DNA from 3 places in the Simiaoa sp. genome. Region 3 is predicted to be linked to each of the others. Evidence: predicted binding sites of a transcription regulator. Region 3 holds the regulator's gene; each other region holds the start of a gene.
What was found. Region 3 encodes Rex, which represses fermentation and respiration genes when NADH is low (regulators of the CRP and FNR family bind a similar motif). Its sites were predicted from a motif close to ATTGTTAANTANTTAACAAT; they were not measured.
Positions count from the first base shown of each region.

Region 1 (12,703 bases), on a different contig from region 3:
GTCGAAATCCTCTCCGGGAAATACCGCAATGCGATTGCCATTTTTTCGTATTTTTCCGTAAGCAGGCTTACTTAAGAAGCCCCGTGCATGCAGATCCGGCACGATTCGTTCCTCTTCATAGAACTGATATCCGATCTGTTTAGGATCCAGTTCCAGGTATTTGCAGTAGACATTTCCCATCCGCTCTTCTCGGCAGAATGGGATTTTGTGTAATTTTTTACCGCTCTCTCTGTCATATAGGATAATGCCGCAATCCTTTTTCCCGGACGCGTAGGCGAAGCGGATTGCTCCGTCCTCCGGATGTGCTCCCAGCGGATACGGCTTTATTGCATGCTTTTTTTCTGTCATTGCTACACTCCATCTTCTGGCTGATTTGTCTTTTCTCACTATTTTATTATAGTCGGTAACCTTAAGAAAAACAAGCATTGCAAGAATATCCGTAAACGGTTATAATAAGGGAACAAAGTACTGTTACACCCAAAAAACATCACAGGAGGATTCCCATGGGTAAAAAAGAAAGTTATGAAGATGAAGAAATGACCGTTGAGCTGGAACTGGAAGATGGCACTGTCGTAAACTGTGCGATCATCACCATTCTCACCGTGGAGGCTAAGGATTATATCGTGCTTTTGCCTCTGGATGAAGACGGCGAAAACGAAGACGGAGAAGTATGGTTCTACGGATATGCCGAGAATCCGGATGACCCGAATGAAGAGCCTGTTCTCGAATACATTGAAGATGATGATGTCTACGAAAAAGTTGCCGATGCTTTTGACGAGTATCTGGACAGTTGTGAATTCGATGAGATCATCGACGATAACGATTCAGAGGAATAAGGAATCTGGATGGGAACCTGGGACGCTCTGCTGTACCTGTAAGGCAGAGAAGTTCCAGGTCTTTTTTTGCTCTGGTCATTGCCACATAGAAGATCCTTCGCTCTTCTTCAAGGTGTTCCGTATCCTGTACATTGCCATGAGGAAATGTCTTCTCATTACAGTCCGGGATCCACACGTGATCGAATTCCAGTCCTTTGGATGCATGCACGGTAAGTAAACGGATCTGGCAATCTGCGCTTTCTTCCCTGCCCTTCTTAGGATGATGCTCATTTTCCTTTTGCAGCTGTTCTCTGTAAACTTCCTGTGCTTCCTGCCATTCCCGCAGCGTTTTATACTGCCCTGCTTCCTCCGTGATAAAATCTAAAATTTCCATCCATTCTTCCGTCTGTTCCATCCTCTGTCTCTGTTGCAGATAATTCTCGTATCCACAGGCTTTTCGAAGGAACCATACTGCCAGCTTCAGATCTGTATTTTTCACGAATTCCATCTGTCTCCTTAATAGTCGTACGGCATCGTAAGCACTTCGCAGATAGCCAGCCCCTGTTTGTCTCATCAGATCCGCATAGTAGTGTTCCAGTGCCTGCAGGGATACCTCACCTCCAAATGCCTCTCGCGAAATATTCCGAAACGGCTTATTGACCACTCGCAGATAATCCGCTCTCGCCGCCGTCCCCTGCGCTATCCGAAGATATGCAAGAATATCCTGTACAATAAAATGGTCATAAATATTTTTCCCATGTTCTTTTATGGAAAACGGAATTCCTTCCCTGGTCAGACCGGCTGCCACGCTCTGCATTGCCAGGTTGGTACGAAACAAGATCCCATAAGTTTCTCCCTCTGTCCGATCCTTTAATTGTCGCATCAGAAACTGCAGTTGTTCCTTAGCACCACTAAACTCCCGAATTCTAACATGATAATTCTTTTTATCCATCTTGCCCAAGTGCCGCCTGTTGGCTTCACAAGGTTCCAGATTCTTTGGGAATCGATCACTGTTCTCCGCTATCACCGCCAGGGATGCTTCCACAATATCCTGATGGCTGCGGTAATTCGTCGAAAGTATGATCTGTTTTGCCCCGAATTCCTGTACAAACTGCTTCATGCAGGCAGGTTTAGCTCCACGGAACCCGTAAATCGCCTGATCATCATCTCCCACTGCGAATACATTTTTATGCTTCTGGGCCAGTAGCCGCACAATGCAATACTGTCTGTAATTAATATCCTGAAATTCATCAATTAAAATATAAGAAAAAAGATTCTGCCAATAGGCCCGCATTGCGTCATCTTTTTGCAGAAGTTCCTCACATTCCTTCAGCATATCGTCAAAATCCAGTCCCCGGATTCTTTTTCTCGCTTCCTCATACCCGGAATAAACCTGTGCAAAGTCATTCTTCCATTCTTCCGGAAGTCTGTCCATGCTGCTTTGCAGATCGCCGGTATTTTTATAATAACCGATTGCTGTGAGAAGGTTTTTCGCCAGCTCCGGCAAGTCTGTGGCGGACAATGCGTTGTGTGCTTTTATTTTTTTCAGAACCGGATAAATCAGTTCCTTTTTCTGTTTTTCATTTAAAATATTACCTGGTGAAACTCTGCCCGATCTGAGCAGTATCTGATAAAAACAAGAATGAAATGTTCCAAAGTTGACGGTGGTATGTTGTGGAGAAATCTGTAAAAAACGCTGTCTCATGGAGACCGCCGCTTCTCTGGTAAAAGTGATTACCAAAAGCTTCTGTGGCGGGATCTGTTTCTCATGGATCAGATAGAGGATTCTCTGTGTAATGGTAAATGTCTTGCCGGAGCCCGGGCCCGCCAGTACCAAAAGCGGACCCTCTCCGAACGTCACAGCCTCCCGCTGGGAGGGATTATAATTTGTAAGATCAGACATTTGCCTGTAATAATTCGATTCCTTTGCGGATTCTTGCAAGAGATTCCTCCTTGCCCAGGACTTCCATGATCTCCGTAGCACCGGCAGGTGTCATCTGCTTGCCGGATACAGCGGTACGAATCGGCCACATCACATAACCGTTCTTGCAGCCCTTTTCCTCCACATATTTTACAAGAGCCTGATACAGCCCGTCATTGCTGTAATCCTCCTGTGCCTCCAGGATCGGAAGCAGGTCTTTTAATACCTCCAGAGAACTCTCTGCGGTAGTCTTCATCTTCTTATGTGTGTACATTGCCACATCATACTCCGGAAGTTCCTCGAAGAAATCTACCAGTCCGGTGATATCCGGGAATACTTCAATTCGGGTCTTTACCATGGCTGCGATCTTCTTAAGATCTAAGGGTTTACTGATCGCATTCTTCAGATAAGGTTCTGCCATCTCGTAGAATTTATCGAAGTCCATAGCCTTCAGGTACTCGCCGTTCATCCAACGCAGCTTTACAATATCGAAGACTGCGGGAGACTTGCTGATACGATGATAGTCAAACTCCTTGATCAGTTCATCCAGAGAAAAGATCTCACGATTATCCTCCGGGCTCCATCCCAGCAGTGCCACATAGTTGACAATTGCCTCGGTAATGAATCCCTGATCGATCAGGTCCTCGAAGGAAGCATGTCCACTTCTCTTAGACAGCTTCTTGTGGTTCTCATCGGTGATCAGGGGCAGATGGATATATACCGGCACCTGCCAGCCGAAAGCATCATACAGACGCACATACTTCGGGGAGGAGGACAGATATTCATTGCCTCGTACCACATGCGTGATATTCATGGTATGGTCATCTACTACGTTGGCAAAATTGTAAGTAGGATAGCCGTCGGATTTGATCAGGATCATATCATCCAGCTGGGAATTATCTACGGTAATGTCTCCGTATAACTCATCGTGGAATGTTGTAGTTCCTTCCTTGGGGTTGTTCTGACGGATGACAAAAGGCTTGCCAGCAGCGAGATTTGCCTCGATCTCTTCCTTGGACAGAGACAGGCAGTGCTTGTCGTATACGGTGATCTCCTTACCGTCCACCACCTCGGTCTTCAGGGAAGCCAGTCTCTCCTTATCACAGAAGCAATAATATGCCTCGCCCTTATCGATCAGCTCCTTGGCATATTTCATATAGATACCGGTCTTCATACGCTCACTCTGTACGTAAGGACCGTAGCCGCCGTCCTTATCGGGTCCCTCATCATGTACCAGTCCGGTCTTCTCCAGTGTACGATAGATGATCTCGGTAGCGCCTTCCACATAGCGCTCCTGGTCGGTATCCTCGATACGGAGCATGAAATCTCCGCCGGCATGCTTTGCAATCAAAAATTCATATAATGCGGACCGCAGATTACCTACATGCATTTTACCGGTAGGGCTGGGTGCGTATCTTGTTCTGATCTTTGTCATTTTCTCCTCATTTCCGCAGGGAATTCATCCATATCCGGGCTACGGTCTTCCGGTATACGCTTTCCTGCTTATATATTCCTGTCCACCATCTCCCGGGCAGACCTCTTACTTATTCTACCGCCTTTTTTCAAAAACTGCAACAGTTAAGACAAGGATTTCGGATGGGGAAGGTTCCATCTGTAATGCGCTGCCAGGAAACGGATCGCCATGACAACGAAAGCTCCGATGAATACCGCCGGCAGTCTTCCCCATTCTCTGTATATCCACACGCAGCCCAGTGCTCCCATAAGGGATGCACTGGCATAAATATGCTTTACAAAGATGTAAGGTTCCTCCCCTGCCATCATGTCACGCATCAGACCGCCGCCTACACCGGTAAGCATTCCTATAAACACCAGCAGGAAGGAATTATCAGGATATCCATTATCAATTCCCGACATCACACCCAGGGATGTAAAGATTCCCAGGCCTACGGAATCCATGATCAGCATGGCCTTGTCATAAAAAGTTCCCAGTCTGCCACTTAAAAGATCATGCTTGATATACAGCAGTATAAAAATTGCCAGTGACGTAATCACTGATACCACAACATACACCGGCTTTTCCAGTGCCGAAGGCAATTTCCCCAGGATCACATCCCTGGTCATACCTCCTCCCACTGCCGTCACTACACCCAACACGCAGATACCGAAAATATCCATTCGTTTTCGAATCCCCACCATGGCACCTGACGCGGCGAAAGCGATGGTTCCTAAAATTTCCATGAAAAAAATAATACCGTCCTGAATGTTCATAATCTATTTCTCCTAAGAGTTCTCCACGATATTTTATAGTATCTTTCTTAAAATAACAATAGCTAATTTACCGACATTAAAAAGGAACCATCACGCTTTTTGTGATGATTCCCTTTCCCGACAAAATTTCTATCCTATGTTTATTCTTTTTCCAGTTCCACCATTTCCTGATCCACACTTTCATCAGGTACTTTCTTCTCTGCTTCGTTCTTGAACTTGTCCACGGCTCTGGCTGCTACGGGAATAGCAATGTTGGTGCCGGCTCCGGCAATACAGCCTCCGGGGCAGGCCATACCCTCGATCAGGCAGCCGTTCATCTTACCGGCTTTGGCAAGGAGCAGGGCTTTCTTACATTCTGCCAGGCTCTCCGCATGCTGAATGTTCACCGGTGTTCCCGGATAATACTGTTCGATACACTCCTTGATAGCATTGGCAACGCCGCCTGCCACGCCGTAACCTCTTCCGGCTGCGGTAGCATCCTTCATCTCATCCATGGCCTTGATCTCATCCAACAGGATTCCCTTAGCTTCGAACATACCGGTCAGTTCCTCAAAAGTGATAACAAAGTCTACATCGGAACGAACGGTACGTCTGCTGGCTTCCAGCTTCTTGGAAGCGCAGGGGCCAATGAATACTACGGACGCATCCGGATGTTCCTGTTTGATCAGACGGGCCGTTGCAACCATAGGGGTTAATTCATTACTGATCTTATCAATGGTCTCAGGGAACAAATTCTTCGCCATTACAGACCAGGAAGGACAACAGGAGGTCAGGGCAAACTGCTGCTTACCGGTAGCAACCTCCTTCACGTAGTGCTCCGCTTCCGCCATACATCCCATGTCAGCGCCCAGCGCTGTCTCATAGACATCCGCAAACCCCAATTCCTTCAACGCTGTCTTGAACATCTCAGGTGTCACCTTCGGGCCGAACTGTCCGGCAAATGCAGGTGCTACCTGGGCAATGATCTTCCGGCCGGACTGCATGGCACGGATCAACTGGAAGATCTGAGACTTGTCAGCAATCGCTCCAAAAGGACAACTTACCATACACTGACCGCAGGATACACATTTCTCATTGTCGATCACGGCTCTTCCCACATGGTCAGATGTAATAGCTCCAATACCGCAGGCAGCCTTACAGGGACGCTCTTTGTGACAAATCGCATCATAAGGGCAGATTTCACGACACTTTCCACACTTGATGCATTTTTCCTGATCAATAACAGACTTGCCGTTTTTCATAGAGATCGCACCCTTGGGACAAACACTCTGGCAGGGATGTGCCAGACACCCCATGCAGGAGCTGGTCACCTCATAACGGTTCTCCGGGCAGGCATTACAAGCCGACGGAATGACCTGCATCAGAGGGGGCTCGTAATATTTTTCATCAATATTACTCTCTTCCAGTCCCTGTGTCAGATGTCCGGGATGCTCACGGTTCTCCGGGCGTAAGCTCATACCCATGGCCAGACGGATGCGCTCACGGATGATCGCTCTGTCACGATAGACGCTCTCCCAGAACTCCGACTCTTCATAGTCTACGATCTTATAAGGCAGCGCCTCCATATCATCTTTCAGATTCGTGGAATTGTAAGCCAGATTAGCCACTTCCTTAAATACTCTTCTTCTCCGCTGTCTTACCGGAGTATCGATCCCTCTCATGCTGCTCATATCACATTACCGCCTTTTGATATTTTTTTAACATACTACCCATATTAAACCATACTGCACCTGTAAATGCAAGAAAAATCACAATAAAAATAGGATCCTTCACTGTTTTTCGTGAAAGATCCCATCTTTAGAATTTTTATTCTTTTTACTTCATAACGACTCTCTTGAAGTTCTTCTTACCTCTGCGGACTACCAGACCCTCTCCGTCAAACTGCTCGGGATCGTAAGCGGTCTTCACATCTGTAACCTTTTCATCCGCTACGACAACACCGCCCTGTTCTACGGCACGTCTTGCTTCACTGCGGGATGCGGACAGTCCGGATTTCACCAGAACACCGAGAATATCAATCTTACCATCGGTAAAGTCTGCCTCTGTCAGCTCACTGGTAGGCATTTCTGCGGCGTTGCCGCCGGTAAACAGTGCTCTTGCACTCTCCTGTGCCTTCTTAGCCTCTTCCTCGCCATGTACCAGATTTGTCAGTTCGTATGCCAGAATTTCCTTCGCCTGATTTAACTGGCTTCCTTCCCATTTGTCCATCTCATCGATCTGCTCCAGAGGCAGGAAGGTCAGCATACGCAGGCACTTCAGGACATCAGCGTCTGATACATTTCTCCAGTACTGGTAGAACTCGAAAGGAGTAGTCTTGTTGGGATCCAGCCATACGGCACCCTTCTGGGTCTTACCCATCTTCTTACCCTCGGAATTTAACAGCAGGGTGATGGTCATAGCATAAGCATCCTTGCCCAGCTTTCTGCGGATCAGCTCGGTGCCTCCTAACATATTGCTCCACTGATCATCACCACCAAACTGCATGTTACAGCCGTATTTCTGGTATAAGGTCAGGAAGTCAAAGCTCTGCATGATCATGTAGTTGAACTCTAAAAAGCTTAAGCCCTTCTCCATTCTCTGCTTGTAGCACTCTGCGGTCAGCATACGGTTAACGCTGAAGTGTGCTCCCACATCTCTTAACAATTCCACATAGTTCAGATTCAGCAGCCAGTCCGCATTATTAACCATCAGTGCCTTACCGTCGCCAAAATCAATAAAACGGCTCATCTGCTTCTTGAAGCAGTCTACGTTATGCTGAATGGTCTCCTTGGTCATCATGGTACGCATATCGCTTCTGCCGGAGGGATCACCGATCATTGCAGTTCCTCCACCGATCAGAGCGATGGGCTTGTTGCCTGCCATCTGCATTCTCTTCATCAGACACAGTGCCATGAAATGTCCCACGTGAAGACTGTCTGCAGTAGGATCAAAACCAATGTAGAAGGTAGCCTTTCCATTATTGATCAGTTCCTTGATCTCCTCTTCATCTGTCAGCTGTGCCAGCAGTCCTCTGGCTTTTAATTCATCAAATACTGTCATTTTCTCTTCTCCTTTTTGGGTTCTTTTACTCTGTATACCTTTTTGCATTTTTTGGGAATCGGCTCCAAAGGCACTAAAAAAGCCCGCCCCTTTTCAAAAGGACGAGCTTGATCACTCGTGTTACCACCTAATGTTCCCGCCAGACTCACATCTGACAGCTCAGTAAGTATCTATCAATACTTCGGCCGATATCGGGGCCTGCCGTCCTGATCTACTCGTTCGGAATCCTCTGATAAAAATCTTCTGATCCTTCTCTTTCCACCGGCTGCTCCGGGATGTATTCCTGCTCTGCTTCTGTGCGCCTCTCACCTGCCGGCTACTCTCTGTCAGAAGTGGAGGAACAGTACTTCTTCCCTTCATTGCATTCTTCTTATCATATGTTTGCGCTAAACATGAACTTATTATAGCCAGTTTGCGTTTTTCTGTCAACACCAAAAATATGATCTATTCTCACGATTTATTCTTCAGGCCAGGGCAGATGGGATACTTCCAGCTTCTTGTCACGAAGCATCAGTTCTTTTACGGCCTGATCCGCAGGCTTACCGTCAAAGAGCACTTCATTTACCTGCTCAATAATAGGCAGCTGAACCTCATATTTTTTCGACAGTTCCATGGCAGCCTTGGCAGAATACACGCCCTCTACCACCATCTGAACTTCCTTCATTGCTTCCTCGTAGGACTTGCCCTGCCCGATCAGGATACCGGCACGACGGTTACGGGAATGCATACTGGCGCAGGTCACGATCAGATCTCCGATACCGGTCAGACCACAGAAGGTCTCGAAATTACCACCCATGGCAGTACCAAGTCTGGCGATCTCGGTAATGCCTCTGGTGATCAGTGCTGCCTTCGTATTGTCTCCGTAGCCCAGTCCGTCGGCAATACCGGCAGCCAGCGCTACTACGTTTTTCAGAGCACCGCCCAGTTCAATGCCCAGTACATCCGGGCTGGTATAGACACGGAACACCTCGTTCATGAACAGATTCTGCACATATTCCGCACAGCTTTTACTCTTAGAACCCGCTACGATCGTCGTGGGGATACCACGGCTGACTTCCTCCGCGTGCGTCGGTCCGGACAGTACCGCTACCTGTGCCTGGGGGATCTCATCTTCGATGATCTGTGCCTGGGTCATCAGGGTATGCTCCTCGATTCCCTTGGAGACGCTGACGATTCTCTGTCCCTTCGCCACCAGCGGGCTGATGCGGTGTGCCGTGCTTCTGGTGTAGGAGCTTGCCACTGCCATAACTAACAGATCCTTACCCTCGATCGCAGATTTATCATCCGTAGTAAAGATCATATCCTCCGGGAGCTTTACTCCCGGCAGCATCTTGTGTTCGTGCTTCTCCTGAAGCATCTGAATCTCTGCAGGAACTGCAGACCATACCGTCACCTCATGTCCGTTCTTATGTAATACCACTGACAGACCGATGCCCCAGCTTCCGCCGCCCAATATACATACTTTTGCCATAGCTTATTTATCCTCCCCGGATATTTCTGTCTGCGTTTCTGTTGCCTTTTTCTTGAACAGATAAGTCTTCCTCTCGTTCCCGTGAAGCAGACGGACAATGTTCTGTCTGTGCTTCCAATATGCCATAACCGTGAGAAATGCAGTAATTGCATACATCTCATACAGCTGTGACTGCGGCATGGCACCGAACAGTCCCATCTGTCCGCAGACTACCATTTGGATCATAAATCCAGCATATACCAGCAGTGATCCCAGAGACACGTAATGTGTGGTCAGAAAAGCGCCAAAAAACAGTACCACACCCATCACGATAAAATAGGGGTGGAAAGACAGAATCAGTCCTGCGGTGGCAGCGATACCCTTTCCGCCCTTAAATCCCATATAAAACGGAAAGTTGTGTCCGATAATGGCTCCTGCGCCGGTGTACAGACACAGCAGATAAATATTCTCCGGATGTCCGGTACTGAACAAGGCTCTGGTGATACATACGGCGATGATACATTTTAAACAGTCTCCCGCAAACACGATCAGTCCCGCCTTCGTTCCCAATACTCTTAAGGCGTTGGTGGTACCGGCATTGCCGCTTCCGTACTTACGGATATCGATTCCCTTTGTCTTGCCATAAAAATATGCAGTCTGAAACAGTCCAAATACATAGCCGATGAGTAAACAGATAACACGTTCCATTATTGATCTTTTTCCTTTCGTTCTCTGATGATAAATCTGAGGGGAGTCCCCTTGAACCCAAAGGTCTCTCGGATCTGATTTTCAATATATCTGGTATAGGAGAAATGCATCAGCTCCTTATCGTTTACAAAGATCACGAAAGTAGGCGGTTTTACCGCTACCTGGGTAATATAGTACAGTCTCAGTCTCTTACCCTTATCGGAAGGGGGCTGCTGCATTGCCACAGCCTCTGCCATGATCTCATTCAGCACACCGGTAGCCACACGCATGGCGTGGTTCTCGCTGACAATATCGATGGTCTCGAACAGCTTGGGCAGTCTCTGCCCCGTCTTCGCAGAGACAAACAGAAGCTCCGCATAAGGCATGAAGGATAAGGTATTGCGCACCTTTTCCGTAAATTTGTAAATGGTCTTGTCGTCTTTTTCGATGGCATCCCACTTATTCACTACAATGATCGTCGCTTTGCCTCTCTCATGTGCGATTCCGGCGATCTTCGCATCCTGCTCCGTAACGCCTTCTTCCGCATCGATCATCAGTACCACGACCTCCGCACGCTCCACGGCACTGACGGTACGGACGATCATGTAACGCTCCAGTTCTTCCTTGATCTTATTCTTACGACGGAGTCCCGCAGTATCAATGAATACATATTCCTTGCCATTATAAGTGATCTCAGTGTCCACCGCGTCTCTGGTAGTACCTGCGATATCAGATACGATCAGACGGTTCTCACCCAGCAGCTTGTTGATCAGGGAAGACTTACCTACGTTAGGTTTACCGACGATAGCCACACGGGTGCGATCATCCTCCTCTTCCTCTGCCTGTTCCTTATCAAAATATTCGGTTACAGCCTCTAACATGTCACCGATTCCCAGACGGTTCACCGCAGAGATCGGATGAGGATCGCCGATGCCCAGATTGTAGAATTCGTAAACATCCGCCATATACTTCTGGAAACTGTCTACCTTGTTGACTACCAGTACCACCGGCTTGTGGGAACGGCGCAGCATGTCCGCCACCTTGGAGTCAGCGTCCACCAGCCCTTGCTTTACATCTACCAGGAAAATGATCACATCCGCCGTCTCCATGGCGATCTCCGCCTGCTCTCTCATCTGGGACAGGATCACATCCTTGCTGTCCGGCTCGATACCGCCGGTGTCGATCAGCGTAAATGTCATATCCAGCCAATGGATATCCGCATAAATACGGTCTCTGGTAATACCGGGCGTATCTTTTACGATAGATATATTTTCGCCAGCCAATGCATTGAACAGGGTGGATTTACCTACATTCGGGCGTCCCACCACCGCAACGATGGGCTTGGATTTTCTCTTTGCCATAATTTCCTCCATTCTTACTTCTGATATCTTAGTTCTGCCCGGAACCTTCGATTCCAAGCAAAGCGTCCACAAGATCATATCCGCTTGATTTTACAATATTCACAGGAACTTGTAAAGCCCCCTCCACGTCTGCCAGCGTATAATCGTCCAGAAACAGATCTGCTCCGCTTCTGAGGACATTCCGGGGAAGATACAACGCTTCTCCCAGGTTTTTATCCTTTAACTGCTTCACGATATCCTGCCCGGTCAGAAGCCCGGATACGGTGATCATCTCTCCGAAAAATTCATTGATGATCTCATAGACCTGGATCCGAAGCCCGGGATATTCCTGCATCAGTTCTTCCGACATTCTCTTTAAATAAGGAAACGCCAGTCTGCCCGTCGCCAGGGAGATCTCCCTTGTCCCTTCCCAGGGAAGCTTTGCCCCGGAAGCTTTTTCTATGATACGTCTCTTTAGCGCGTCGTGGAACTCATCCAATAACAGCCGGATCATGCCTACGCCGTTCTCCAGCTGCAGATAACCATCGTAACGTTCCTCCTCCGGCACCTCTCTGCCCGCTAAGATATACCACTCGTCACTCGCCTGGATAAAATGGGTGCCATATTTCTCCATGCAGATCTTCTGGTATTTCTCGATCAGGTCAATGACCTCGCCCGCATCCTGCGCATTGAATGGTTCTAACGGATACAGCCCCTCACGGTATTTGGACAATCCAACCGGTACCACGGAAACGCTCTCCACATTCGGCAGATATTCCATCAGCTTCTGAATGCTGTATTCCAGTTCCTTACCGTCATTCACGCCCTTACACAGTACGATCTGTCCGTTCATCCGAATCCCCGCAGCATTTAAAGTATCCACCTTTTTCAGAGCATCTCCCGCGAAACGATTGTTCAGCATTTTACACCGAAGCTCGGGATTCATGGTCTGGAACGAGATGTTGATGGGGGACAGATGATATCTGCAGATCCGGTCGATATCATGGTCCGACATGTTGGTCAATGTCACATAATTGCCCTGTAAAAAAGACAGGCGGGAATCGTCATCTTTGAAATACAAAGTATCCCGCATGCCCTTCGGCATCTGATCGATAAAGCAGAAAATGCATTTGTTATGACAATGCCTGTATTCATCCATCAGACCGTTCTCAAATTCGATTCCCAGGTCCTCATCGAATTCCTTATCGATCTCTAAGAGCCA
Region 1 is NZ_JBOKRY010000018.1:31,333-44,035, forward strand. Features, by position in the region: gene ACTRDR_RS08240 (alpha-amylase family glycosyl hydrolase) at 1-348, opposite strand, end outside; gene ACTRDR_RS08245 (DUF1292 domain-containing protein) at 504-836, shown strand; gene ACTRDR_RS08250 (ATP-dependent helicase) at 808-2,757, opposite strand; gene gltX (glutamate--tRNA ligase) at 2,711-4,171, opposite strand; gene ACTRDR_RS08260 (trimeric intracellular cation channel family protein) at 4,315-4,965, opposite strand; gene ACTRDR_RS08265 (4Fe-4S dicluster domain-containing protein) at 5,106-6,626, opposite strand; gene tyrS (tyrosine--tRNA ligase) at 6,781-8,004, opposite strand; T-box leader at 8,099-8,373, opposite strand; gene ACTRDR_RS08275 (NAD(P)H-dependent glycerol-3-phosphate dehydrogenase) at 8,462-9,475, opposite strand; gene plsY (glycerol-3-phosphate 1-O-acyltransferase PlsY) at 9,479-10,162, opposite strand; gene der (ribosome biogenesis GTPase Der) at 10,162-11,502, opposite strand; gene ACTRDR_RS08290 (DUF512 domain-containing protein) at 11,531-12,703, opposite strand, start outside.
Region 1: the regulator Rex is predicted to act here: its motif matches at 6,651-6,670, upstream of ACTRDR_RS08265 (4Fe-4S dicluster domain-containing protein).

Region 2 (12,703 bases), on a different contig from region 3:
CAGACGGAGGAAATATTGATGATACGTCCACTGTGCTTTTGCAGCATCAGAGGAATTGCCAGACGACTGGTATAGAAACAGGAGCTGAGATTCGTATTTATGACACTCTGCCATTCTTCGATACTCATATCTGTGAGCAGGCCGATGTAGGAGATTCCGGCATTATTGACTAAAACATCCAGATGATCCAGGGAAGCAAATATTTTTTCAATCGCAGAGGGATCCGCTGCATCCGCTGCCAAAGCAGTACAGTGGACGCCGTATTTTTCTTCTAAAGAGGCAGCTACGTCCTGAAGCCTTTCGAGTGTGTGACTGCAGGTGAGGATCAGGTCGTACCCGGCACCTGCCAGAGTTTCCGCAATGGCTCTGCCGATACCGCGGGAGGCACCGGTGACAAGAGCAAGCGGTGTGTTCTTTATTGTATTCATGTAAAGTATCCTTTCTGAATTCTACGGCAACCTTTGGAGATAAAACAGTGCCGAATGCAAAAAACCTGTAAAACGAGTGTAGCACAGATGGACTTGCTTTTCCATAGGGGAACTGCTACACTGGACAAAAGGAGAGAAAATTATGTACGATTTGATCATTATCGGTTCCGGTCCCGCGGGGCTGTCCGCAGCAGTCTACGGAAAGCGTGCAGGGCTGAACCTACTTATTATAGAAGAAAAGCCCATGAGCGGCGGACAGATTCTCAATACCTATGAAGTGGATAACTATCTCGGACTTCCCGGGATCAGTGGCTTCGATATGGGGATGACTTTCAGACAGCATGCAGAGAAGCTGGGAGCGGAATTTTTAGAAGCCACGGTGCACAGTGTGGAAGAACGTGGCGATTACAAATGCGTCTACGCGGGAGATCAGGAACTGGAGACCCGTACGGTGATTTTTGCCACCGGTGCGGAGCATGCGAAGCTTGGTGTGCCCGGTGAGGAAGAATTAAACGGCATGGGTGTGTCCTACTGCGCTACCTGCGACGGAGCCTTTTTCCGGGGCAGAACGGTGGCTGTGGTCGGCGGCGGAGACGTGGCGCTGGAGGATGCCATCTACCTGGCGAGAACCTGTGAAAAGGTGTATCTGATCCACAGAAGAGACAGTCTGCGGGGGGCCATGATATTGCAGGAGGAATTAAAGAGCCTTCCCAACGTGGAGATCCTTTATGACCATGTGGTCACGGAGATCTGCGGTGAGGATATGGTGGAAAAGCTGCGTATTAAAAACGTGAAGACGGAAGAAGAGAAGAATCTGGAAGCAGCGGGAATCTTCATCGCCGTTGGTATCCATCCCAACACGGAATTACTGCAGAGCCTGGTGACAGTCGGTGAGGATGGTTATATTCCGGCAGGTGAGACCGGAGAGACTGACAGAGCAGGTATCTATGTGGCGGGTGACATCCGCAGGAAACCTCTGCGCCAGGTCGTAACGGCTGTGGCGGACGGTGCTAATGCCGCGGTCAGCGCCGGGAACTATTGCAACCGTTTTCGTAAACAGTCATAGATTAGTAATAGATTCATTAAGAAATTTGAAAGAAAATCGAAAAATAATTAAAGAAAAGAGTCACCCATGTGGTGGCTCTTTTTACGTGAAAATTCTGCAAACCCGCATGAAATGGGGATTTTTGGAAATGTTGACAATTAATTTACTATATTGACAAATGGAAGGCTGCGTGATATATTTGTTAACAGATGTAACAAATTCGTAACAAATCATTTGAAAATGTAAAGCAGTAAGTTAAGAAAACAAGATAGCTCCAAGAGTTTCAGGAGGATAGAATGGCTCATAAATCTGTAAAAATTACCGTGTGCACCATGGCAGCGGTTATGGCTTTTTCCGGAATGAATATCACCGCAGATGCAGCAGCGTCTTCATCGGTACTTCCCAGCGGTGGTATTGAACTGACTCTGGCAAAGGGGAATAAGTTAGAGAGTCTGTCCGCAGGTACGAACAATACCAAACAGATTGAAAGTATTATTGAAACCGTACTCCGTGATGATCAGATGGACACCACCCCGGAAGCATCCGAGGAAGAATCTTTTAAGAATCTGGTCATTGCACAGGTAAATGATTATGTAAATGTAAGAAGCATGCCCAGTGAGCAGGGCGAGATCGTCGGTAAGCTGTATGACGATTCCGTAGGTCTCTTCATCTCCGAAGAGAACGGCTGGTATCAGATATCTTCCGGTTCCGTAACCGGTTATGTAAAGGCCGAGTACTGTGTGACCGGCGATGAAGCAGTAGAGCTTGCCAAAAAGGTAGGTACAAGACTGGCAACTGTTAACACCACAACCTTAAAAGTACGTACCGAACCTTCCTTAGAGGCTTCTGTATTAGGACTGGTTCCCTTAGAGGATGACCTGGTAGTATCCGATGAGACCGATGGCTGGGTACAGGTAGATACCGAGGAAGGCCTCGGATGGGTCTCCACAGAATTTGTTTCTCTTCATACAGAGTTCGTTGAAGCAGAATCCAAGGAGGAAGAAGCAAAGCGTCTGGCTAAGGAGAAGCAAGAGAGAGAAAAAGCCCGTGCCGCAGCTGCAGCGAAGGCAGCGGGAAGCAGTAAGAGTTCTTCGGCTAGTGCCCCCGCAGTTACTTATGCAGCCAGCGGAGACAGCGAGATGGGTACTGCAGTTGCCGACTACGCATTGCAGTTCGTTGGTAATCCTTACGTATATGGCGGATCCAGCCTGACAAACGGTACCGATTGTTCCGGATTTGTAATGAGTGTATATGCGAACTTCGGTGTAAGCCTTCCTCATTCCTCTTCCGCAGACCGCAGCCAGGGTGCAGCAGTTGATGGACTGGCTAATGCACAGGCAGGAGACCTGATCTGTTACTCCGGTCATGTGGCGCTGTATATCGGTAACGGTCAGATCGTTCATGCATCTACCGCCAAGACCGGTATCATCGTTTCTAATGCTGATTACAAGAAGGTACTGGCAGTTCGGAGAATCTTCTAATCTAATGATATAACCATAAAAGGCACTGTGTGAAAATACACAGTGCCTTTTATGGTTTGTGCGCCAGGGCCAGCTCTGACGGGTGAAAAGGTATGGAGTTGTACAATGAATTGTGCAATTTGTCAAAATATTATTATGCGACGAAAAAGGGATTGACAAAACAAAACTATACAAAGTATACAAAAAAACAAGCGGAAACGTAATAACGACAAAATAACAGCAAAAATACATAGAAAGTTATCCACAAGGGAAAAGCCCTAAAATAGGATAAAAGTTACTTATACACCAAGTTATACACATTATCCACAGGAAAAATCACATTCCCGAAGCAAGGAATTTACGAAAAAATAGGAACGAATGTTTTGTGAAGATGTAATAAAAATCGGAAAATGACGCGATTTGTCGATTTTAAAGTTGACATACAGGATGTCAAAAACAAGTAAAAAACTCTTCAAATTGTTGCAAAACGTTGTACTATTATGCTATAATGACTATACAATAAATGCAAGGGTTGCTACTGTGATCTTTGTAAATAAATACTTGGAAGGGATGATCAGCATGAAGTTTATTATTGTTGGCAGAAACATCGAAGTTACACCAGGATTAAGAGCAGCAGTGGAGGAAAAGATCGGCAAGCTGGACAAGTATTTCAATCCCGATACAGAAGTACATGTAACATTAAGCGTTGAAAAGGATCGTCAGAAAATTGAAGTAACCATTCCGGTTAAGGGAAGCATTATCCGTTCGGAGCAGGTAAGCAACGATATGTATGTATCTATTGATCTGGTAGAAGAGATCATTGAGAGACAGCTGAAAAAATATAAGAACAAGATCGTTGACAAACAGCAGGCGGTTGCTTCCTTCAGCAAAGCCTATGTAGAGAATGACTATACGGATGATGAGGAAATCAAGATCGTTCGTACCAAGAAGTTTGACATCAAGCCTATGTATCCTGAGGATGCCTGCATCCAGATGGAACTGTTGGGACACAGCTTCTTCGTATTCTGTAATGCAGAGACTGATCAGGTGAACGTAGTTTATAAGAGAAAAGGCGACACCTATGGACTGATCGAGCCGGAAGTATAAGCTGTAAAACAGCGTAAAAAGGTACAATTAAATAAGCAATGACAGACAGCCTGCCGGACTTACGGCAGGCTGTTTAAAATTGCATCAGTTATTTTGTTATTTTTTTGACAAAATCGTTGCAAAACAGATTTCGCTATGTTAAAATAGGAATAGTGAAATGATAAAAAAATAACAATCTAAAAACATTTCAGAAAGCAAACCAAACAAAACAAAAAAATGGAGGACAAACAAATGGCAAAGAAAGTTGTATTAGCAGGCGCTTGCCGTACCGCGATCGGTACTATGGGCGGAACCTTAAGCACAACTCCTGCACCGGAGCTGGGCGCTATCGTGATCAAGGAGGCTCTGAAGAGAGCAGGCGTTGCTCCCGAAGCAGTTGACCAGGTATATATGGGATGCGTTATCCAGGCAGGTCAGGGACAGAACGTAGCACGTCAGGCTGCTATCAAGGCAGGACTTCCCATTGAAGTTCCCGCAGTTACCATGAACGTGGTATGTGGTTCCGGTCTGAATTGTGTGAACCAGGCTGCACAGATGATCATGGCAGGCGACGCTGACATCGTAGTAGCAGGTGGTATGGAGAACATGTCTATGGCTCCTTACGCAATCCCTCAGGGACGTTACGGTTATCGTATGGGTAACGCAACCATGGTAGATACCATGATCAAAGATGCACTTTGGGACGCTTTCAATGATTATCATATGATTAAGACCGCAGACAATATCTGCGAAGAGTGGGGACTTACCCGTGAAGAACTCGATGAGTTCGCATTAAAGAGCCAGTTAAAGGCAGAAGAAGCTCAGAAGAACGGTGCTTTCAAGGCAGAGATCGTTCCCGTGGAAGTTAAGAAGAAGAAAGAGACCATCATCTTCGATACAGATGAAGGCCCTCGTCACGGTTCTACCATCGAAGGTCTGGCTAAGCTTCGTGCCATCAATCCCGGCGGATTCGTTACCGCAGGTAACGCTTCCGGTATCAACGATGGTGCAGCAGCTGTCGTTGTAATGAGCGAGGAGAAGGCTAAGGAGCTCGGTGTTAAGCCTATGGCTACTTTCGTAGCAGGTGCTCTTGCAGGCGTTCGTCCTGAGGTTATGGGTATCGGTCCTGTGGCTTCTACCAAGAAGGTAATGGCTAAGACCGGTATGAAGATCGAAGACTTCGATATCATCGAGGCTAACGAAGCATTCGCAGCTCAGTCCGTAGCAGTTGGTAAGGAACTGGGTATTGATGTAGATAAGCAGCTGAACCCCAACGGCGGTGCTATTGCACTGGGTCATCCCGTAGGAGCTTCCGGATGCCGTATCCTGGTAACTCTGCTGCATGAGATGCAGGCAAGAGGTGCCAAGACCGGTCTGGCTACTCTGTGCATCGGCGGTGGCATGGGCTGCTCCACCATCGTTAAGATCGAGGATTAATTTTATAAATATTCGCTGGGGCGGTAGAATCTCTATCGCCTTAGTGTGGTTTTGAAAACACGAATAGAAATGTGAAATGAGGTAAAAACATGGATTACATTTTGTATGAGCAGAATGGAAATGTGGCAACCATCACCATTAACCGTGAGAAAGCGCTGAACGCGCTGAATTCACAGGTGTTGGATGAACTGAACGCTACATTGGATGCAGTAGATCTGGCAACGGTTCGCTGCCTGGTGATCACCGGTGCAGGTGCCAAGTCCTTCGTGGCAGGCGCAGATATCGGAGAGATGAGCAGCCTGACCAAGGCTGAAGGCGAAGCATTCGGCAAGAAGGGTAACGATGTGTTCCGCAAGATCGAGACTTTCCCCATTCCCGTGATCGCAGCTGTCAACGGCTTCGCTCTGGGTGGTGGTTGTGAGATCTCCATGAGCTGTGACATCAGAATCTGTTCCGATAACGCAGTATTCGGACAGCCCGAAGCAGGACTGGGAATCACTCCCGGCTTCGGTGGAACCCAGAGACTGGCTCGTCTGGTAGGTGCAGGCATGGCAAAGCAGATGATCTACACTGCACGAAATATCAAGGCAGCAGACGCTTACAGAATCGGTCTGGTAAATGAAGTATACAGCGCCGAGGTAGATGCTGACGGCAACGTAGTAAAGAGCGCACAGGAAGTAATGCTGGCAGCAGCACAGAAGATGGCAGCAACCATCGCCAAGAACGCTCCTATCGCTGTACGCAACTGCAAGAAGGCTATTAATGATGGCCTGGATGCAGATATGGATCAGGCAGTAGTCATTGAAGAGAAGCTGTTCGGAGACTGCTTCGAGACAGAAGATCAGAAGTATGGCATGGCTTTCTTCCTTGACAAGAACAAGGAAAAAGTAAAAGAGCCTTTCCAGAATAAATAGTTATAATAGTTTTTCAAATAATGATAGAATGTATAGAAAACAGGAGGATTTACCATGAAAGTAGGTATTATCGGTGCAGGTACCATGGGACAGGGCATTGCAAAGGCATTTGCCCAGGTAGACGGATTTGAAGTAGCTCTCTGCGATATCAAGCAGGAATGGGCTGAAGGCGGCAAAGCAAAGATCGTTAAAGGCTATGCAAGACTGGTAGAAAAAGGAAAAATGACTCAGGAAGCAGTTGACGCTATCGTAGCTAAGATCACTCCGGGTCTGAAGGAAGACCTGTGTGCAGACTGCGATCTGATCGTAGAAGCTGCATTCGAGAATATGGAAGTTAAGAAGACCACCTTCGGTGAGCTGGACAAGATCTGCAAGCCTGAGTGTGTATTCGCTTCCAACACATCCAGCCTTTCCATTACCGAGATCGGCAATGGACTGACCCGTCCTATGATCGGTATGCACTTCTTCAATCCCGCAGACCGCATGAAGCTGGTAGAGGTAATTGCAGGTGTGAATACTCCCGCAGAGACCGTGGATACCATCAAGAAGATCGCTGAAGAGATCGGCAAGACTCCCGTACAGGTGAACGAGGCAGCAGGTTTTGTGGTTAACCGTATCCTGATCCCTATGATCAACGAAGCAGCTTTCATCAAGATGGAAGGTGTATCCGATATCGCAGGTATTGATGCTGCTATGAAGCTGGGTGCTAATCATCCCATGGGACCCCTGGAGCTGGGTGATTTCGTAGGTCTGGATATCTGCCTTGCTATCATGGATGTTCTCTACAAAGAGACCGGTGACAGCAAGTATCGTGCATGTCCTCTGATCCGTAAGATGGTACGTGGCGGTAACCTTGGTGTGAAGACCGGCAAGGGCTTCTATGTATACAATGCAGACCGCACCAAGACTCCTGTGGATGCACAGTAAAGTATAAACAATTCGTAGGCATCAAAGTCGGGGTTTTTAACCCCGACATCATGATAATTACAACCAAGTATAAATAACAATGGAGGATTAACATCATGGATTTTACATTATCCAAAGAGCATGAGATGGCGAGACAGCTGTTCAAAGAGTTCGCCGAGAACGAAGTAAAACCTCTTGCACAGGAAGTTGACGAGACCGAAACCTTCCCCAGAGAGACCGTTGAGAAGATGGCTAAGTACGGCTTCATGGGAATTCCCGTTCCCAAGGAGTATGGTGGACAGGGCTGTGATACTCTGACCTACGCTATGTGTGTAGAGGAGCTTTCCAAGGTTTGCGCAACGACTGGCGTTATCGTTTCCGCACATACCTCTCTGTGTATCGATCCTATCATGACCTTCGGTACCGAAGAGCAGAAGCAGAAATACGTTCCTGATCTGGCAAGCGGCCGCAAGATCGGTGCTTTCGGTCTGACCGAGCCCGGTGCAGGTACCGATGCCCAGGGTCAGCAGACCAAGGCTGTATTAGATGGCGATGAGTGGGTCATCAATGGTTCCAAGTGCTTCATCACCAATGGTAAAGAAGCAGATGTATATATCGTGATCGCAGTTACCGGTATCGTAGAGAAGAGAGGCAGAAAGATGAAGGAGATCTCTTCCTTTATCGTTGAGAAGGGAACTCCCGGATTTACCTTCGGTACCAAGGAAAAGAAGATGGGTATCAAGGGTTCTTCCACTTACGAGCTGATCTTCACCGACTGCCGTATCCCTAAGGAGAACATGCTGGGCAAGCAGGGCGCAGGCTTCAAGATCGCAATGCACACTCTGGATGGCGGACGTATCGGTATTGCTTCCCAGGCTCTGGGTATTGCAGAGGGCGCTCTGGAGAGAACCGTTGCTTACACCAAGGAGAGAAAGCAGTTTGGAAAGTCTATTTCCGGATTCCAGAATACACAGTTCCAGCTGGCTGATATGGCTACCAAGGTTGAGGCTGCCAAGATGCTGGTATACAAGGCTGCACGCAAGAAAGATGAGTACAAGACCAATCCTAAGATCTCTTACTCCGTAGAAGCTGCTATGGCTAAGCTGTATGCTGCCGAGGTTGCTATGGAAGTTACTACCAAGGCTGTCCAGCTCCACGGTGGTTATGGTTATATCAGAGAGTACGAAGTAGAGCGTATGATGCGTGACGCTAAGATCACCGAGATCTACGAGGGTACTTCTGAAGTTCAGAGAATGGTTATCTCTGCAGATCTGTTGAAGTAAGCGTTGTTGAATGAATAATTAGAAAAGTAAGGAGAAAATACAATGAAGATTGTTGTTTGTATTAAGCAGGTGCCCGATACCAAGGGCGGTGTTAAATTCAATCCTGACGGAACTCTTGACAGAGGCGCAATGCTTGCTATCATGAATCCCGATGATAAGGCTGGTCTGGAAGCTGCACTGAAGCTGAAGGATGAGTTCGGCGCAGAAGTTACCGTACTGACCATGGGTCTTCCCAAGGCAGCAGATGCTCTTCGTGAGGCACTGGCTATGGGCGCTGACAATGCAATCCTGGTTACCGACAGAGTACTGGGCGGTGCTGATACCTGGGCTACTTCCACTACCATCGCAGGTGCACTGAGAAATATCGATTATGATCTGATCATTACCGGACGTCAGGCAATCGACGGCGATACTGCACAGGTTGGTCCTCAGATCGCTGAACATCTTGGACTTCCCGTAATCTCTTATGCACAGGACATCAAGGTAGACGGAGACAAGGTGATCGTTCAGAGACAGTATGATGACAGATATCATGTAGTAGAAGCTAAGATGCCCTGCCTGATCACTGCATTATCCGAGCTGAATAAGCCCCGTTACATGACTCCCGGCGGAATCTTCGATGCATGCAAGGCAGAGATTACTACCTGGGGCAGAGCTGATCTGAAAGATGTTGATGACAGCAACCTTGGTCTGAAGGGATCTCCTACCAAGATCGCAAAGGCATCCGATAAGGTTCGTAAGGGCGCAGGCGAGAAGATCGTTCCCGATTCCCCTGAAGACGGAGCAGCTTACATTGTTGCTAAATTCAAAGAAAAGCACATCATCTAATATAGGAGGCAAACCATGGTAACCAATAATATTGAAGAATACAAGGGTGTATATGTGTTCGCCCAGCAGGTAGACAATGAGATCAGTGGTATCGCATTAGAACTGCTCGGCAAAGGTAAAGAGCTGGCTGCAAAGCTGGAGACCGAGGTAACCGCGGTTCTGATCGGTTATAACGTAAAAGGACTGGCTGATAAGCTGGCTGAGTATGGTGCAGATAAGGTGATCCTCGTAGATGATCCCGAACTGGAGACTTACAGAACCGAGCCTTATGCACATGCACTGGCATCTGTTATTGAGAAGTATAAGCCTGAGATCGTTCTGGTAGGTGCAACCGCTATCGGACGTGACCTGGGACCTACCGTTTCCGCAAGAGTTCAGACCGGTCTGACTGCAGACTGTACTGTACTGGAAATCGGTGATTTCCCTCTCGTTGCTATCCCCGGACAGGAGCAGAAGCACAACCAGCTGCTGATGACCCGTCCTGCATTCGGTGGTAACACCATTGCTACCATCGCATGTCCTGACAACAGACCGCAGATGGCAACTGTTCGTCCCGGCGTTATGCAGAAGATCGCTCCTATCGCAGGTGCAAAGGCTGTGATCGAGGAGTACAATCCCGGATTTACTCCGAACAACAAATATGTAACCATCAAGGAAGTTGTTAAGGCAGTATCCGATACTGTTGATATCATGGATGCCAAGATCTTGGTATCCGGCGGCCGTGGAGTTGGCAGTGCAGAGAACTTCAAGATCCTGGAGGATCTGGCAGAGGTTCTGGGCGGTACCGTATCCTGCTCCCGTGCAGTTGTAGATAACGGCTGGAAGCCCAAGGATCTGCAGGTTGGACAGACCGGTAAGACCGTTCGTCCCCAGATCTACTTCGCAATCGGTATCTCCGGTGCTATTCAGCACGTAGCAGGTATGGAAGAATCTGATCTTATTGTTGCCATCAACAAAGATGAGACTGCTCCTATCTTCGATGTAGCTGACTACGGTATTGTAGGAGACCTGAACAAGATCGTTCCCGCTCTGACTGAGCAGCTGAAGGCTGCAAAGGCTGAGAAGGCAGCGAACTAATTCCGAAGAATAATATATCAAAACTCCGCCTTGTCCCTCGGCTTGCCCGGGAGCCGGGCGGAGTTTTTTGCGAAAAAGTAATAAAAGATTCTTATCTTGCACGCTTGCGCACGTAAGAATTGCATAGTAAAATAAAATGATACCAGGGTTAACAAGAATGAGAGATGAAAAATTATGGCAAAACAAAAAGAAGTAAAAACCAACGCCATGCGTATTCTGGAATCTCTGAAGATTCCTTATACCCATCACACCTATGAGTGCGAGGAATTCGTGGACGGGCTTCAGATAGCAGACAAGCTGTCCCTGCCCTATGAGCAGGTCTACAAGACGCTGGTCACCGTGGGCAGCAGTAAGAACTATTTTGTATTCGTCATCCCCATCGCGGAGGAACTGGATATGAAAAAAGCAGCGAAATCCGTCGGAGAAAAAAGCGTGGAGATGATCCATGTAAAAGACATCAATGCCATCACCGGCTACATCCGCGGTGGCTGCACAGCCATCGGCATGAAAAAACAGTATGTGACCAGAATTGATGAAAGTGCGAAGACGCAGGAACAAATCTATGTCAGCGGCGGCAGGATCGGGTCTCAGATCCAATTGAAGCCGGACGACCTTGCGAAAGCAGCGAAAGCGGAGTTCGCAGATATTATCAGACACGACAATTAATGCATGAAATGTATCAAAAGAATGCTGAAGATAAAGGAGTACGCATGGAAAACCAGAAAACAATCCTCGATTACGATACCGTAGCACTGGACGAAGCACAGGATGCGGTGATCATCATAGATCAGACCCTGCTTCCGGGCAAGATTGAACTGATCGCATTACATACCGCACAGGAGATGTGGGATGCCATCTATCTGCTGAAGGTCCGGGGAGCACCTGCCATCGGCGTAGCGGCGGCATTGGGCATCTACCTGCTGGCAAACCGCATCGAGACGGAAGACTTCGAGGAGTTTTATCAGAAATTTACAGAATATAAGGAATATCTGGATTCTTCCAGACCCACCGCAGTTAATCTGTCCTGGGCGCTGAAGCGCATGGATGCCGTAGCTGTAAAGGCTGGCAGAGATGAGCACAAGACAGTAGCAAAAGTGAAGGAAATCCTGCATAACGAGGCACTGCAGATTCGGGCGGAAGATGTGGAAGTATGTCGAAAAATCGGAGAATTCGGACTGGAGCTGGTAAAACCGGGAGATGGTATTCTGACCCACTGTAATGCAGGACAACTTGCAACGGTAAAATACGGTACCGCTACGGCACCGATTTATCTCGGGCAGGAGAAGGGCTATCACTTCCATGTATTTGCGGATGAGACCAGACCCCTTTTACAGGGAGCCAGACTGACAGCATTTGAATTGCATTCCGCAGGTGTGGATGTGACACTGATCTGTGACAATATGTCCGCTTCTGTCATGTCCAAGGGCTGGGTACAGGCAGTATTCGTAGGTTGTGACAGAGTGGCAGCTAACGGAGATACTGCGAACAAGATCGGTACCAGCGTGGTGGCAGCAGTGGCAAAACAGTACAATGTGCCGGTATACATCTGTGCACCTACTTCCACTATTGATATGGCGACTGCCACCGGTGCAGATATCTGCATCGAACAGCGTAAGGCGGAAGAGGTTACTGAGATGTGGTATAAGGAACGCATGGCTCCGGAGGGTGTAAAGGTCTACAATCCGGCATTCGATGTGACGGATCATGAACTGATTGCCGGTATTGTAACGGAGTACGGTGTAGCGAGAGCACCTTACACGGAGAGCCTGAAGGAGATTATGGATCGCAAGGCACAGAGAGGCTGATGGTGAAGATATGAGGCAGAATATAAGTCTTGCGGAGATCTCCGACGGTCATTTATACAAAGCGAATGATATGGTAAAGGCAGACTGCGGTGGCTGTGAAGGCTGTTCGCAGTGCTGTCGCGGCATGGGAAGTTCCATCATTTTAGATCCCTATGATGTCTATCGGCTGACTACGGGAATTGGAAAAAGTATGCAGGAGCTATTAGCGACGTCGGTGGAGCTCAACGTGGTGGACGGTGTGATCTTACCGAATCTGAAAATGCAGGGAACCAGGGAAGCCTGTGCATATCTGGATGTGGAGGGACGATGCAGCATTCACCCGTACCGCCCCGGAATCTGTCGCTTATTTCCTTTAGGAAGACATTATGAGAACGGGGGACTGTTTTATTTCCTTCAGACCGGAGAATGTGCGAAGGAGAACCGCAGTAAGGTGA
Region 2 is NZ_JBOKRY010000015.1:7,366-20,068, forward strand. Features, by position in the region: gene ymfI (elongation factor P 5-aminopentanone reductase) at 1-428, opposite strand, end outside; gene trxB (thioredoxin-disulfide reductase) at 571-1,494, shown strand; gene ACTRDR_RS07310 (SH3 domain-containing protein) at 1,770-2,954, shown strand; gene hpf (ribosome hibernation-promoting factor, HPF/YfiA family) at 3,513-4,040, shown strand; gene ACTRDR_RS07320 (acetyl-CoA C-acetyltransferase) at 4,272-5,456, shown strand; gene ACTRDR_RS07325 (enoyl-CoA hydratase-related protein) at 5,546-6,370, shown strand; gene ACTRDR_RS07330 (3-hydroxyacyl-CoA dehydrogenase family protein) at 6,425-7,297, shown strand; gene ACTRDR_RS07335 (acyl-CoA dehydrogenase) at 7,393-8,559, shown strand; gene ACTRDR_RS07340 (electron transfer flavoprotein subunit beta/FixA family protein) at 8,602-9,387, shown strand; gene ACTRDR_RS07345 (electron transfer flavoprotein subunit alpha/FixB family protein) at 9,403-10,464, shown strand; gene ybaK (Cys-tRNA(Pro) deacylase) at 10,639-11,130, shown strand; gene mtnA (S-methyl-5-thioribose-1-phosphate isomerase) at 11,175-12,269, shown strand; gene ACTRDR_RS07360 (YkgJ family cysteine cluster protein) at 12,280-12,703, shown strand, end outside.
Region 2: the regulator Rex is predicted to act here: its motif matches at 4,133-4,152, upstream of ACTRDR_RS07320 (acetyl-CoA C-acetyltransferase).

Region 3 (7,388 bases):
GCTGTGATCCGTTCTGTGCCGTCCATACCGAGAAGCGTTACTTTGTCGCCATCCATTGCTTCCGGGATCTCCGAAATATCCACCATGAACTGATCCATACAGACTCTTCCGAGGATCGGTGCTTTCTTCCCATGGATCAGTACATAGCCTCTTCCGGACAGGCTTCTGGGATAGCCGTCTCCGTAACCTACGGGGATCGTGGCTACTCTGGTGTCCTTCTGTGCTGTAAACAGCCCACCGTAGCTGACACTCTGTCCCGCATGAATCGTCTTACAGTATACAATATGGCTGTAGAGAGACATGGCGGCCCGCAGGGGTACAATGTCTTTACTTACTTCTTCGGAAGGATACAGACCGTAGGTCGTGATTCCCGCCCGGACCATATCCATATTTGCCTGGGGCATTTCCAAGATTGCAGCACTGTTGGAGCAGTGTTTGACAGGAATAGTAATCCCCAGTTCTGTCTGTATTTTGTCAATAAAATTCTGAAAAAGCTCCAGCTGATGATTCGCCGAAGTCTTATCCGCCTCATCGGATTTGGCAAAATGGGTAAAAATACCCTCCACCTCCAGCTCCGGATGCTCTATAAGGAATCTGACGAACTCCAGTCCTTCCTCATCCGGCGTAATGCCGATTCTGCCCATGCCGGTATCTACCTTGATATGAACCTTTGCCTTCTTTCCGACCTTTGCCGCTGCTGCGGCCAGCTCTTCCACCGTATCCCTGCGGTAGACTGCCGGACGGATCTCCTCCCGGATCAGTTCTTCGTAGCAATAGGGAAAAGTATATCCCAGGATCAGGATCGGTTTCTTCACGCCTGCTTCTCTGAGTACATGTGCCTCTTCATAAGTAGCTGCTGCATAGCCGAACATGAAATCCAGCTGCTCTAACATTTTAGCGATGGGGACACCACCATGACCATATCCGTCCGTCTTAATGACTGCCAGTATTTTCGTGTTCTCCGCAATGTTTTCTTTCATATGGACCATATTTTCCCAGATGGCATCCAGATCCACTTCCGCCCATACCCGTTGATAGGACTCTAATTTTTCCTGCAGTTCTCTCGTCATATTTTCACGCTTTCTTATTTTGATTTTTCATCAGACATTCGGCGATATCTCCCGCCATCACACCATATTCGGTATGAAGTCCGGCCGCCAGATCACCTGCCATGCCGTGCAGATATACGCCACAGGTCGCAGCCTCCGGGGCATCCATTCCCTGCGCCAGCAATCCCAGGATCACGCCGGTCAGCACATCTCCGCTGCCTGCCGTAGCCATTCCGCTGTTGCCCGTGGTATTCAGATAGCAGGCTCCCTGTTCCTTACATACCACAGTCCTCGCATCCTTGGCAACTGCTACGGCATGAAATCGCTTGGCCAGTATTTTCGCACATGTGGGGAGGTCGTCCTTGCACTCTGAGGTCGTCCGTTTTAGCAGTCTTGACATTTCCCCCACATGAGGTGTCAGAAGGATCACTCTGCCTTCCGCACCCTGGGCGCGCAGTTCTTCTGCCAGCATCCTGCCGTTCTCCTCTGCCAGGAGGTTTAGGGCATCTGCATCCAGCACCAGCGGCTTCCTGCTTCTCTCCACCACGGTCTTCAGACATTGCAGTGCCTGTTCTTCTCTGCCGATGCCAGGACCTATGGCGATGACATCCGCCCAGTCTAAGCTCTCCGTCAGCTGTCTGCAGGAGCCGTACAACGCTTCCGGAATCCCCTGCTGTATGATCTGTCGGTTCTCTTCCGCGGTAATCACCTTTACCATGCCGGCTCCGGTACGATAGGCTGCTTTCGCCGCCAAAATGGCTGCACCCGCCATGCCGTTACTTCCTGCAACAAGCAGTGCTTTGCCGAAGGTTCCTTTGTTCCCTGAAGCGTTTCTCTTAATTAACTGTACGGAACCTTTCTCATAAGTGTACATTTCTGGTTCCTGTCCTAAGAAGCTCTCCTGTCCGATCCCCACATTCGCAGTCCGGACTTCTCCGGCGTATTCCGCACCGGGATACAGTACCAGTCCTCTCTTACAGAAACCAAAAGTGACCGTGGCATCCGCCAGAAATGCACAACCCAGCACTCTGCCGGTATCTGAGCAGATACCGCTTGGCACATCCAGTGCCAGCTTAAATCCCTCTGCCTTGTTCATCTCTTTTACGGCATCCGCATAGTTTCCCTCCACAGGGCGGCTTAATCCCACGCCGAAGAGGGCGTCTACAATTACATTATATTCATCCACCGCAATATTACTGTCTGTCTTCACCGGAAAATGTTGCAACGTCTGCCACTGCGATTTCCACTGCTTGGTAGCTCTCTGCATATCTCCCACGCATTTTACCGCGACTGCGTATCCGTCCGCCGCAAGAAGTCTTGCTAACGCCAGGCCATCGCCGCCATTGTTCCCCATACCAGCAAAAATGAGCACTTTCGTCCGTTCTTTCACGGCATCAAAGCGCTCTTTTATAAAATCCTCCGCTGCCAGAGCCGCTCTCTCCATCAGGACCGGCCCCGGTATGCCGAGGTACTCTATGGTATTCTTATCGTATTGCTTCATTTCCTGTGCAGTTACCAGATATTTCATACTATTTTTGCTCCGGATTATATTTCATGTCAAACAGATTGACCACCTCTGCACCAAAGATGTCATGCATGTAGTTATAGATCTCCTGATTCTGCTGCTCCATCTGCTGTTTCTCGATCAGACGTTTTTTCAGTTCAATGCGAATAGCACTCACCCACTCCGCAGTATCATTGATCTGTTTGTCATTATCCTTCATAATATCATAGCAGCACTCCATAGTAAACATCATAAGCTGAAGATTTAATCTTTCGATCTCCCGGGGGAGGTCTTTCAGCTCATCTTCATAAGCTTCCAGCTTCTCATTACATTCTTCGATCAGTCGCTTATGTTCTTCGATCTGCTTGTTCAGCTTGCTGTTCTCACCCTGCTGATCCGCTTCGTTCACCATGGGAACGATCTCTTTCATCAGCTTCTTTTTCAGATTACGGATTTCCTTCGACTCCGTATTCAGCTTTCCCTGTCTTTTTAACAGCTGATTCAGAGCATCCTCCGTCTCTTTTAACGGAACAGAACCAGTCTTATTCAGCAGCTTGTACCACTTATTATCCAGGGTGAGTACGGGCAAATGTTTCCCAACAAGTGCACTTTTAAAAGCTTCCTGCCGGTTCCTCGCATTTTCTCCTGCGTTATCGTTGCCCATAATATCACTCCCTTTATGCCTTACTCTCTCGTAAGCTCACGAATTCGTGCTATCGCACTCTTCATCCCGCTTCGCAGCCGCTTGTTTTTCCCTGGGGCTCATTATTTTATATCTGAATTGTAACGGTTAATATTATACGAAAGTTTCATTAAACTGTCTGACAGATGTACATTCTCTACTTGTATTCCCTCCGGAACGTTCAGATCTACATGCGCAAAGTTCCAGATGGCGCGGATCCCGTTCGCCACCAGCTTGTCAGCCACTTCTACGGCACTGGTCTTGGGAATCGTCAGTACTGCAATATCAATGTCATTCTCCCGGATAAAAGATTCCAGCTGCTCCATGGGCATAACCTTCACACCACGGACATCTTTCCCCACAAGCTCCGGGTTCGCATCGAACATTCCCTTGAAAATAAAACCACGACGCTCGAAGTTCAAATAATTACCCAGGGCTCTGCCCAGGTTACCAGCTCCGATAATAACGAAATTGTGCTGCTTATCCAGTCCTAATATCTTACCGATCTCACGGTACAGATATTCTACATTATATCCATATCCCTGCTGACCAAATCCGCCGAAATTATTGAAATCCTGTCGTATCTGGGATGCGGTCACCTTCATCAGTCCGGAAAGTTCCTGCGAAGAGATTCGTTCCACACCTTCATCCTTAAGTTCCCCCAAATATCGAAAGTATCTGGGCAGTCTGCCGATCACAGCCTGTGAAATTCCTTTTGCTTCCAATACTTTCACCTCCGATTATTTAAGTATACACCATATGTTAAAAACTTGTCAATGAATTGACAGGTTTTCTTCTTTTCGTTACAATAAAATTTAAAAAGTCCGTTCTGTGTGGGCTGGAAATAAAGGATACTTACTACCATGATATTATCTTGTCAGAATATTTCAAAAGCATTTGTGGAAAATCAAGTATTAAAAAATGTCTCTTTTCATATAGAGGATCATGAAAAAGCTGCCATTGTGGGCATCAACGGTGCCGGAAAAACAACGCTGCTCCGCATCATCGTAGGAGAAATGACTCCCGATGACGGACAGGTGGTTCTGGCGAAAGACAAGACACTTGGGTATCTCGCCCAAAACAGCACCGTGGACACCTCTCACACCATTTACGAGGAACTGTTGTCCGTCAAGGCGGATCTGTTGCGCCTGGAGGAAAAGATCCGGGAATGCGAAAACAATATGAAGCATGCTGATGGGGACGCTCTGGAAGACCTGATGAAGCAGTACACCTCTCTCACCCACGCTTTCGAGACCGGCGGCGGCTATCTCTACCGCAGTGAGCTGGTCGGAGTGTTAAAGGGACTGGGCTTTACCGAAGATGAATTCTCCAAGCCGGTTGCCACACTCTCCGGCGGTCAGAAGACCCGGGTGGCGTTAGGCCGACTCCTGTTACAAAATCCGGATCTGATCATCTTAGACGAGCCGACCAACCACTTAGATATGAACTCCATCGCCTGGTTAGAGACTTATCTGTTGAATTACAAGGGAGCCGTTCTCATCGTCTCCCACGACCGGTATTTCCTGGACCGGATTGCCGGGAAAGTCATCGAGATCGATCAATCCAAGGCTACGACCTTTATTGGGAATTACTCCGATTATGCCATAAAAAAGGAACAGCTGCGCGTCGCTGCCTGGAATGCCTATATGAACCAGCAGCGTGAGATCAAGCATCAGGAAGAAGTTATCGAAAAATTAAAGTCCTTCAACCGGGAAAAGTCCATCAAGCGGGCGGAAAGCCGGGAGAAAATGTTGGACAAGATCGAGGTCATCGAAAAGCCCTCCGAGGTCCGCACGGATATGAAGCTGACGCTGACGCCCCGGATCTTAAGCGGAAATGATGTGCTGACTGTAGAGCATCTGTCCAAAAGCTTTGACTCCCATAAGCTTTTTACCGATGTCAATTTCGAGATCAAACGCGGCGAGCATGTGGCAATCATCGGTGATAATGGCAGCGGTAAGACCACTTTGCTTAAGATCTTAAACGGTCTCGTCCCCGCAGATCAGGGCACTTTCCGCCTAGGTTCCAATGTTGAGATCGGCTATTACGATCAGGAGCATCACGTGCTCCACAGCGAGAAGACATTGTTTGAAGAGATCTCGGACGATTATCCTTACCTGAACAATACCCAGATCCGCAATGTGCTGGCGGCTTTCCTCTTCACCGGGGAGGATGTGTTCAAGCGCATCAGTGATCTGAGCGGCGGTGAGCGCGGACGCGTGTCTCTCGCCAAGCTGGTACTCTCCAACGCAAACTTCCTCATCCTGGATGAGCCGACGAACCACTTAGATATCATGTCCAAGGAGATTCTGGAGGATGCCCTGAACGGTTACGAGGGAACCATATTGTATGTCTCCCACGACCGTTACTTCATCAACCGTACCGCCCACAGGATCCTGGATCTGACGGAGGGACAATTCGTAAGTTATGTTGGAAATTATGACTACTATCTGGAAAAGCACGACACCGTAATGGCTGCCATAGAAGCCAGTACTCCGCAGAGTGCGGATGCAGATAACACGGCTGCCACTAAGGCTGCAGAATCCGAAGTCAAATTGGACTGGAAAGCACAGAAGGAAGAACAGGCGAGACTCCGCAAGAAAGAAAACGACCTGAAAAAATGCGAGGAAAAGATTGCCGAGCTGGAAGCCCGCATCTCCGAGATCGACACCGAAATGTCCGATCCCGCCATCGGCACCCAGGTGGCGAAATTGCAGGAGCTGACTAAAGAGCAGGCAGCCTGCCAGGAACAATTGGAAAAATTATATGAACAGTGGGAAGAACTGGCAGAGTAAATATTTTTAAGGGAAGGGCACAGCAACGATAAAGTCGTTGGCTATGCCCTTCTTTTGGTACAACGCTGGAATATATAGGTTTAAATCGTAATATCATTGTTTTTGCAGAACGACCGAAGGTCTTCTTCGAATAGTTTATAATCTATCTTGCCCTTTTTAGAAACAGCTTTTACTGACGATAATATATTATTTATAATCAGTGTTTTCTTTCTGGCAATATCGGCATTAACATATTCCTCGTAATCAATATGTAGACTTACTGAGGCAAAACCAGATTTAAGTTCGCACCTCTTATGAGCTTTACAAAGCCCTTTTTCCAAAACAGCTGCCGGTGCAACGATTGGTACTATGCCAATAATATTTATTGCATCACTATATTTCTTCTCCCTGACATAATTTGACAGTTCTCGGCACATCCAATATATGTCATCGTCAACACCATACTCCTTGGTATAATATGCCGGTGAATTAATATTTAAGTCCATCTGATCTCCTTCTTTCTGCTATTATAACCTGTACATCGTTCCTGCAAAATGCATATTTTAATCACTCAAGATCACTAATCACTTCATCATAAGTGTATCTTACCTTTTTAATATTATGAGTGGCTTCCATTTCAGCCCGGAAATATGCCTCCGTCAACCGATCATACTGATCTTGTGTAACCCGAAAATAATAAAAGCCGGTGTCTTTTACATAATATGCCTGTTCACGCATCATTCTTCGTTTTTCTTCGGAATCTATATTTCCCTCATAGTATGGCATTGAAACGATATATGCCGTTTCCCCTGTTTGCGTTTCTTTGTTAAGGAATTCTTTTTCCATAAATCCTGTCATTCTGAGTAATTCACCATTTGGATCAAACTCATAATAAATCTGATTTATTCCTTCCCGATTCCATCTGACCACACATGTACCATTTAGTTTGATCCATGTGGAATCAAATCCGTTCCACAATGTTAGTCTTTTCTTTTCCTCATCATAACTTATTACATAAACAAACTCTCTCTCATCCGATATACACAAATCAGTAATTCCGTCACCCGTCATATCAAATAAGTAATAATATAGATCTTTCATATCTTTTGTACAATATTTCGTTACAAAATGTCCAGTTTCATCAATATAAACTTCTTTTTCTTCGAATATTTCATGAAAATTAATATCATTTTTTAAAAGCCCTAAAAAATAATTTTTGTATTTACATTCGCCTACCGGGAAGCGGTATTCGAATGAAATATCCTTATACTCGTTTAGCAACATCTCCACGGTGTTTTCCTGTGCGTAGACCATTTCAGAAAATGGTAACTCCCAATATCCTTCATACACTCTATCTTCACTTTTTTTACCCTTCTCAT
Region 3 is NZ_JBOKRY010000013.1:62,251-69,638, forward strand. Features, by position in the region: gene alr (alanine racemase) at 1-1,070, opposite strand, end outside; gene ACTRDR_RS06970 (NAD(P)H-hydrate dehydratase) at 1,075-2,577, opposite strand; gene ACTRDR_RS06975 (hypothetical protein) at 2,579-3,217, opposite strand; gene ACTRDR_RS06980 (redox-sensing transcriptional repressor Rex) at 3,319-3,960, opposite strand; gene ACTRDR_RS06985 (ABC-F family ATP-binding cassette domain-containing protein) at 4,099-6,030, shown strand; gene ACTRDR_RS06990 (Imm44 family immunity protein) at 6,111-6,515, opposite strand; gene ACTRDR_RS06995 (hypothetical protein) at 6,577-7,388, opposite strand, start outside.